2 regions of the Piscinibacter sp. PDB1-1 genome follow, and region 1 is predicted to be linked to the other one. Evidence: predicted binding sites of a transcription regulator. Region 1 holds the regulator's gene; the other holds the start of a gene.
What was found. The regulator LexA, encoded in region 1, represses DNA repair genes until DNA is damaged. The targets are predictions, from matches to a motif close to ACTGTATNNNNATACAGT.

Region 2: a site for LexA is predicted at 2,522-2,539, ahead of AC1KAR_RS19295 (error-prone DNA polymerase). Genes of this name have one in related genera too.

The regions. Positions count from the first base shown of each region.
Region 1 covers NZ_JBWVZJ010000001.1:376,012-380,218, forward strand. The annotation lists gene AC1KAR_RS01675 (organic hydroperoxide resistance protein) at 1-312, shown strand, start outside; gene AC1KAR_RS01680 (asparaginase) at 293-1,249, opposite strand; gene lexA (transcriptional repressor LexA) at 1,343-2,020, shown strand; gene AC1KAR_RS01690 (helix-hairpin-helix domain-containing protein) at 2,028-2,348, shown strand; gene AC1KAR_RS01695 (DUF3224 domain-containing protein) at 2,377-2,778, shown strand; gene AC1KAR_RS01700 (penicillin acylase family protein) at 2,801-4,207, opposite strand, start outside.
Region 2 covers NZ_JBWVZJ010000003.1:732,956-737,162, reverse strand. The annotation lists gene bktB (beta-ketothiolase BktB) at 1-1,082, opposite strand, end outside; gene AC1KAR_RS19305 (SDR family NAD(P)-dependent oxidoreductase) at 1,182-1,877, shown strand; gene AC1KAR_RS19300 (hypothetical protein) at 1,888-2,124, opposite strand; gene AC1KAR_RS19295 (error-prone DNA polymerase) at 2,588-4,207, shown strand, end outside.

The DNA.
Region 1 (4,207 bases):
TTGGGCGGCGCGGGCGGTTCGGGCACCAACCCCGAGCAGCTGTTTGCAGCCGGCTACTCGGCCTGCTTCATCGGCGCGATGAAGGCCGTCGCCGCAGGCCAGAAGATTAAGCTGCCCGACGACGTGTCGATCACGTCCGACGTAGGCATCGGCCCGATCCCGGCTGGCTTCGGCATTCAAGTGGCGATGAAGATCACCATCCCTGGCTTCGAGAAGGCGCAGGCCGAGGCGCTGGTCGCTGCGGCCCACAAGGTGTGCCCGTATTCGAACGCCACCCGCGGCAACATCGACGTCACGCTGACGGTGGTCTGAGCTCCGCCAGGATCGAGAGCATCAACTCGATCCGCGCCTTGACCGGCGTGAGTTCTCCGGCCGACGGCAAGGTGTCGCCGGCCTTCTCGAACACCTGCCCATCCAGGCAACGGCTGCTGCGAAGCACCCGCACGCCGCGGCCCTGCGCCTCTTGCAGGGCCGCTTCGAGTTCTTGGTGGACTGTGCCGCCGCCGGTGGTAGCGACCACCAGACCCTGCACGCCTGCGGCCTGCAATGCGCGCACTGCCGCGCCGCCTGCTCCGGCATGGCTGCCGACGATCTCGACGTACGGCCACGCCTTCTCGTCTTCAGGCAGAGCCTGCACACCGAGCGCGCCACCCTGCGGCCAAACACGCCATTGGCGCACCTGCCCTTCTACGATCACGCCCAGCGGCCCCGCCTCGCCGGAATTGAAGGCATCCAGCCGGTAGGTGTGAGCCTTGCGCACGGCGTGGGGGGAGTGGATGGTCCCTGCGACAACCACGACGGCGCCGCTCACCCCCGCATGCGCCGCCACACGAACCGCGTCGAGCAGGTTCTGCGGGCCATCGGCTTGCAACGACGTGGCCGGGCGCATCGCGGCCGTCAGCACCAGGGGCTTGGCCGGTGCCAGCACGCGTTGCAGGAAGTACGCGGTCTCCTCCAACGTGTCGGTGCCGTGCGTCACGACCACGCCAGCCACCTCGGGCCGCGCCAAGTGGTGCGCCGCGCGCAGCGCCAATGCGCACCACACGGCAAACCCCATGTCCTTGCTGTCGATCTGCGCCACCTGCTCGCACTCGACTGCCAGGCGAGCCAACTCGGGAACGGCGGCCACCAGCTGATCGACACCGATCTGCGCCGCCGTGTAGCCAAGGTTGTCAGCAGCCACGCTCGACGTGCCGGCGATGGTGCCGCCGGTGCCCAGGACCACGATCAGGTGTGCGTCTTTTTGCATTTTTTGATAAGCTGGATGAAAATACAGCCACTGGATGGAAATTCAGTTGTACACCACAGCCGCAGCGCCCACCCCGTATCCACAAGGATCGCCATGTACGAAGCGCCCAAACTCACCGATCGCCAGCAGCAGATTCTCGACCTGGTGCAAAGCGCCATCGAGCGCACCGGCGCACCACCCACCCGCGCCGAGATCGCTGCAGAACTCGGGTTTCGCTCCGCCAACGCGGCCGAAGAACACTTGCAGGCCCTCGCCCGCAAAGGCGTGATCGAGCTCGTGGGCGGCACCTCGCGAGGCATCCGTTTGAAGTCTGACACATTGCGTGCGCTCAACGAGAGTCGCGGCAAGCAGTTCAGCCTGCCCTTGCCCAGCCTGTCGCAACTCACGCTGCCGCTGGTCGGGCGCGTAGCGGCCGGCAGCCCGATCCTCGCGCAGGAGCACATCGACCAGACCTACCTCATGGAGGCCAGCATGTTCCCGCGCCGTCCCGACTACCTGCTCAAGGTCAAGGGCATGAGCATGCGCGACGCCGGCATCATGGACGGCGACCTGCTCGCCGTGCAGAAGGCCAAGGACGCCAAGAACGGCCAGATCGTCGTGGCGCGGCTGGGTGATGAGGTGACCGTGAAGCGCTTCAAGCGCACACGCACCAGCATCGAGCTGCTGCCCGAGAACCCTGACTTCCAACCCATCGTCATCCCGTTCGGCGATGTCGACTTCGAGCTCGAAGGCCTGGCCGTGGGTTTGATTCGCAACAACATGCTGATGTGAGGCGCTCATGGTGTCGAGCAAATCGATCCGACCGATCAAGTCGCCCAAGGCTCACAGCGCCGAAGAGTGCGAACGCCTGGAGCAACTGCCCAACATCGGCCCGGCCTTGGCCGAGGACCTGCGCCTGATCGGCATTGCCCACCCGCAGCAACTGCGTGGCAAAGATGCCTTCGTGCTGTACCAGAAGCTGTGCGACGTCACGGGCCAGCGCCATGACCCCTGCGTGCTGGACACCTTCATGGCAGCCACCGACTTCATGAGCGGCGCTGCCCCCGCCCCGTGGTGGACGTACACCGCCCAGCGCAAGGCGCTGTTCGGGCAGGTCTGATCGCGGTCATCAAGGCAGGCAGGCAGGCATGCTCCGCATCCGCGCCACCGGGTCTTTCGAGGTCAAGCTCACCCCGCAAGCCACGGTTCACTCGGGCGAGGGCCTGGGCCGCATGTCTCTCGACAAGACGTTCAGCGGCGATCTACAAGGCACGGGCCGGGGTGAAATGCTCTCCGCGATGACCGCTGTGACCGGGTCCGCCGCTTATGTCGCGCTCGAATTCGTGGCCGGCAACCTGCACGGCAGGCGGGGGAGCTTCGTCCTCCAACACACCGGTGTGATGGACCGCGGTGCGCCACAGCTTGTCGTCACGGTGGTGCCAGATTCGGGCACCGGCGAACTCACGGGGCTGTCCGGCAGGCTGGCCATTGACATCGTCGACGGCCAGCATCTCTACACCTTCGACTACACGCTGCCGGAAGCGCCCTGAGCGCCCCGCTGGCAACCCTCCCTCAGGGTCGCGGCTTCAGTATCAGCGTGCGCCGGGCCTCACCGACCCAGACCGGCACGTCCTTCACCTGCGCCCAGGGTTTGACGAACGCCCGATACAGCGGCGAGAACACGATCCCCGACTGCCCACTCGATTGCATGAAGCGTGAGTTGGCCGGGTCGCCCAGGTCGTAGAGCGCCCGGAACGACGGCCCGTGCTCATCCAGGTACAACTCGCCCGTCGTCGGGTCGGGCCGCAGGCTGACGCGGGACACGTCCACGGTGTAGGTGTCGCCCCCCACCGGCGTGCGCGATTCGAACCAGCGGTTGAGCGGTTTCACGCGGCTGAACGGCCGGTGTTCGCTCCGCGCCTGGTGCGCCTTTCCCCATTGCCACTTCGACACGTCCGAACCGTGGGCGGCCTGCAACTCGTCGAGCGCACGGGTGAAGGCTTGGTTGACCTGCTCGCCGCAGCTCTCGGCCACTGGCGTGGCCTTGTTGTCGCACCACCAAGCGTTGCCTGATTCCAGCACGCCCTCCAGCGCCTCACGGAAGCTGCGCGTGGCGATCTGCTGGCGGTACAGCGGCTCACCCAATTCGTCGCTGAAGATGCCCTGCGTGAGCTGTCGCGCCCAGGCCCACGCAATCAGCGGGGCGGCCTTGTCTGCCGTGACCTTGCCACCGAACGACCCCAGTTCCCGCTGCGCCGCCTCGGCCAGCGGGTGCGCAGAGGTGGCTTTGCGAAGGATGGGCATCAGGCGCATCGTGCCGATCGAATACACGTCGGCCTGGATCTCGCGCAGGCTCGCGAGCGTGTGCTTCGGCTTGGCCGCGAGCAATTGCTCTATGCGCTGGTGGCGGTACGGAGCCGCCCATTCGCTGGTGATGAAGTGGGGGTAGTCGACCGGGTGGATGCGCTGGTTGGCGGTGGCGATCCAGCCGCGCGGCGGATCGATCTCTCTCGGCGTCCAGGTGGGTTCCAGCACGCCGGCCCAGTCGTACTTCGCATCCCAGCCGGGCGCGGGCACGAGGCCCTTGAGGTCGTTCTCAGGCTTGCGCACCGGCACGCGCCCGGCAGACACCACGCCGATGTGGCCCTGGTCGTCGGCCACGGCCATGTTCTGCATGGGCGCGAGATGCTTGCTGGAGGCAGCCACGAACTCGGCCACGCTGCGCACGGTGTTCAGCTCGATCGCCGCGTCGATGGTGCCGGAGTCCAGGTCGAGCGCCGTCCAGCGCATCGCTAGGGCATAGCTCGGCTTCGAGGTCGGCCCGGTGAGGCCGGTCGTGGCTGGAGCACCTGAGTCGGAGATCACAGGCCCATGGCGCGTGGCGCGGGCCAGCAGCGTGACGTCAGGCTTGCCTTTGACCTTGATGATCTCCTCGAAGGTCTGGAACCTGGCCCATCCGTCGGGTGTCTGGTACTGCGT
Region 2 (4,207 bases), on a different contig from region 1:
ACCGTGATGATCGCGCCGGTGGCGCCCACCGGGTGGCCGAGCGAGATGCCCGATCCGTTGGGGTTGACCTTGGCAGGGTCGAAGCCGAGGTCCTTGCTGACCGCGCAGGCCTGTGCGGCGAAGGCCTCGTTGGCCTCGATCACGTCGAGGTCGGAGACCTTGAGGCCCGCCTTCTCCAGCGCCTTGCGCGTGGCCGGCACCGGGCCGATGCCCATGTACAGCGGGTCGACACCTGCATGGCCGTACGACACCAGGCGCGCGAGCGGCTTCAGGCCGCGGCGCTCGGCTTCGGCGCGCTCCATCAGCACCAGCGCAGCGGCGCCGTCGTTCACGCCCGAGGCGTTGCCTGCAGTGACGCTGCCGCCTTCTTTCTTGAACGCGGGCTTCAGCTTGGCCATGTCTTCGAGCTTGGCGTCGTTGCGCACGTGCTCGTCGGTGTCGAACATCACGGTGCCCTTCTTGCTCTCGAGCGGCACCGGCACGATCTGCTCCTTGAAGTAGCCGGCCGCGATCGCCTTCTGGGCACGGCGGTGGCTCTCCAGCGCGGCCTCGTCCTGCTGGCTGCGGGTGATCTCCCACTTGGCGGCCACGTTCTCGGCGGTGATGCCCATGTGCACGTTGTTGAACGGGTCATGCAGCGCGCCGAGCATCATGTCGACCAGCGTGGCGTTGCCCATGCGCGCACCCCAGCGCGCCTGCGGCATCGAGTAAGGGCCGCGGCTCATGTTCTCGGCGCCGCCGGCGAGCGCGATGTCGGCATCGCCCAGCAGGATGGTCTGCGCTGCGCTCACCACGGCCTGCAGGCCCGAGCCGCACAGGCGGTTGACGGTGAGCGCGGGCGTCTCCTGGCCGACACCGCCTTCAACCGACGCCACGCGGGCGAGGTACATGTCGCGCGGCTCGGTGTTGATCACATGGCCGAAGACCACGTGGCCGACGTCCTTGCCGTCGACCTTGGCGCGGGCCAGCGCCTCGCGGGTGGCAATGGCGCCCAGCTTGGTGGGCGGCACGTCTTTCAGGCTGCCCCCGAAAGTACCGATGGCGGTGCGTGCTCCGCTGACGACGACGACTTCTCTCTTCATGTTGGGCCTCTCGGGTGGTGGGTTGAACCGATGAATGGTGAACCGGCATTGTGATCACATCCACAATGCCGAGTGTCCTGTTCAACCAGTCGAATGCCCATGACGTCCTCACTCTCCATCGTCATCACCGGCGCTGCCGGCGCGCTGGGCCAGGCGACGGCCCATCACCTGCTCTCGGCTGGCCATCGTGTGGCCCTGCTCGATCAGGATGCGAGCCGCCTGCAGGCCATCTTTGGGGCGTCGGCGGGCGCCTTGCTCCTGGCCGCCGACGTGACATCGCCCGCGAGCGTGGCCGCCGCCGTGACACAGGTGCATCAGGCGCATGGCGGGATCGACGCACTCGTTCACATCGCCGGTGGCTTCGAGATGGGCGAGGCGGTGCACGAGATCACGCGGGCCTCGTGGGATCGCATGATGGACCTCAACGCCTGGTCGTTCGTCAACCTCACGCAGGCGGTGGTGCCCGTGATGAAGCGCCAGGGCAGCGGCGGCGTGGTGGCCGTGTCGGCGCATGCGGCCTTCGAGGGCCAGGCGCTCAAGGGCGCCTACTGCGCGGCCAAGAGCGCGTTGCAGCGCTTGGTGGAGTCATTGGCGCGCGAGGGGGGCGCAGACGGCATCCGCGCCAACAGCGTGGCGCCCACGATCCTCGACACACCGGCCAACCGGCACGCCATGCCCGACGCCGACCGTTCGGCGTGGGTGCCGCTCGAAGCGGCCGCACAGGCCATCGCCTTCCTGGCCACACCGGCCGGGCAGGCGGTGACGGGGCGGCACGTGTCGCTCGGGCGGAGCTGAGTGCGGCGCCCTATCGCGACAAGGTGATCTGCGAATCCTTGACGTGCAGGGCGCCGTCCTTGCCCAGGTCCACCAAGGTGCCGTCGCCCAGCCGGTATTCGGAGATGCCGGTAGGCTCCCAACGTTCGGGTTCGCTCGGGCCGGCCGAAGGGTCGCGCACCATGTGCTCGAAGCCATAGACCTTGTGCGTGGCGCCGTCCGAGCCGTGCGCGTCGAACGATTCGAGGAGATGAAGCTTTCTGTCCATGAGGGCCTCCTGTGTGAGCAGTGTTAGAGGGTGCTCGCCACATGATGTTCCCCTTCTGGTTTCGCCAAGCGGGCTACCCATGCGGCCCGCGTGGACGCTGCTCTGGATGCGGCAGCGCGCCGTTCAAGCATGCACCTGCTGGCTCGGCGGATGTTCATCGAAGGTTCAGTGGCACGTGCCCCTTCACGGTGCTCGGGTTCTCCACTTTTGATGTGGTTAAGGCTGTGGATAAGCCGCCTTCGTGCCCCGCGAAGCGGCGCAAATGCGTCGCTTTCTCAAGCTGCCCGCCGATTGAGCAGGCCGCTGCGGCGCAGCATGCCAGGCGGCCTTGAGAAGTGAGAAAGACGACACGCGCGGACATCGCCTGAGCATGGCGTGATCTGGGTTGCGTCGGTAAACTGTATAAAAAGACAGTTGTTGTGCGGGCATCTCCGGTGCATGCACTTTCTCGATGCCAGCCGCCATGTCCCCCACCGCTCCCGCCGCGCCTTATGCCGAGTTGCATTGCTTGAGCAACTACAGCTTTCTTCGCGGAGCATCGTCGCCCGAAGAACTGGTGGCTCGCGCGCAGGAGTTGGGCTACAGCGCGCTCGCGATCACCGATGAATGCTCGCTCGCCGGCGTGGTGCGTGCCCACCACGCGGCGCTGGAGCACAAGCTGCACCTCGTCATCGGCAGCGAGATGCGCCTGTGCGGCAGCGACGACACCCGCACGCCGCATGCGCACCTGGTGCTGCTCGCGCAAACGCGGCGCGGCTACGGCAATCTTTCGCACTGGATCACCGTGGCGCGGCGGCGTGCCGCCAAGGGCTGCTACCTGGCCCACCCCGGCGATGTGGAAGGCCAGGTGCCCGATGCACCTACGCTCGCCGGCCTGCCCGACTGCCTGGCCTTGCTGGTGCCCGATGCCGATCAACCTGTCGAGGAGGTGCTTGCCCATGCGCAGTGGCTCAAGCGCTGGTTCGGTGACCGTGCAGCCCTGCTGATCGAACTGCTGCACCACCAAGGCGACGACACCCTGCGTGACACCGTGGAGCAGGTGGCCGAGGCCACTGGCCTGCCCATCGCCGCGGCCGGCGGTGTGCTGATGCACGTGCGTTCGCGCAAGCCCCTGCAGGACGTGCTCACCGCCACGCGGCTGGCCCGCCCGGTGGCGCAGTGCGGCTGGAGCCTGGAGCCCAACGCCGAGGCCCACCTGCGCCCGCGCGCGCGGCTGGCCGGCATCTACCCGGCCGAGTGGCTGGCACAGACGATCACGCTGGCGCAGCGCTGCAGCTTCTCGCTCGCCGAACTGTCGTACGAGTACCCGCAGGAGATCGTGCCCGAAGGCGAAACACCCACCAGCTACCTGCGCAAGCTCACGCTCGCCGGCGCGCAACGGCGGTATCCGCGCGGCCTGCCCGAGCGGGTGCTCGATCAGATCGAGCACGAGCTCGACCTGATCCGCCGGCTCGACTACGAGCGCTACTTCCTCACCGTGGCCGACATCGTCGAGTGGGCTCGCGCGCAGCACATCCTTTGCCAGGGCCGGGGGAGCGCCGCCAATTCGGCGGTGTGCTACTGCCTGCACGTGACCGAGATCGACCCGGGCCGCTCCACGCTGCTGTTCGAGCGTTTCATCAGCATGGAGCGCAACGAGCCGCCCGACATCGACATCGACTTCGAGCACCAGCAGCGCGAAGAAGTCATCCAGTACATCTACGCCAAGTACGGCCGGCACCGCGCGGCGCTCACCGCGGTGGTGATCCGCTACCGGCCACGCTCGGCGCTGCGTGACGTGGGCCGCGCGCTGGGCATCGACCTGCAGCGCATCGATGCCGTCTCGAAGAGCCTGCACTGGTTCGACACGCTGGAAGGCAACCAGGCCCGGCTGCGCGAGCACGGCTTCGACCCCGAGGCACCGCTGTGCAAGTTGTGGCTGGAGCTCACCGCGGCCTTGATCGACTTTCCGCGCCACCTGAGCCAGCACCCCGGCGGTTTCGTGATCGCCCGCGACCAGGTCTCGCAGCTGGTGCCGGTCGAGAACGCAGCCATGGCCGACCGCAGCGTCATCCAGTGGGAGAAGGACGACCTCGAATCGCTC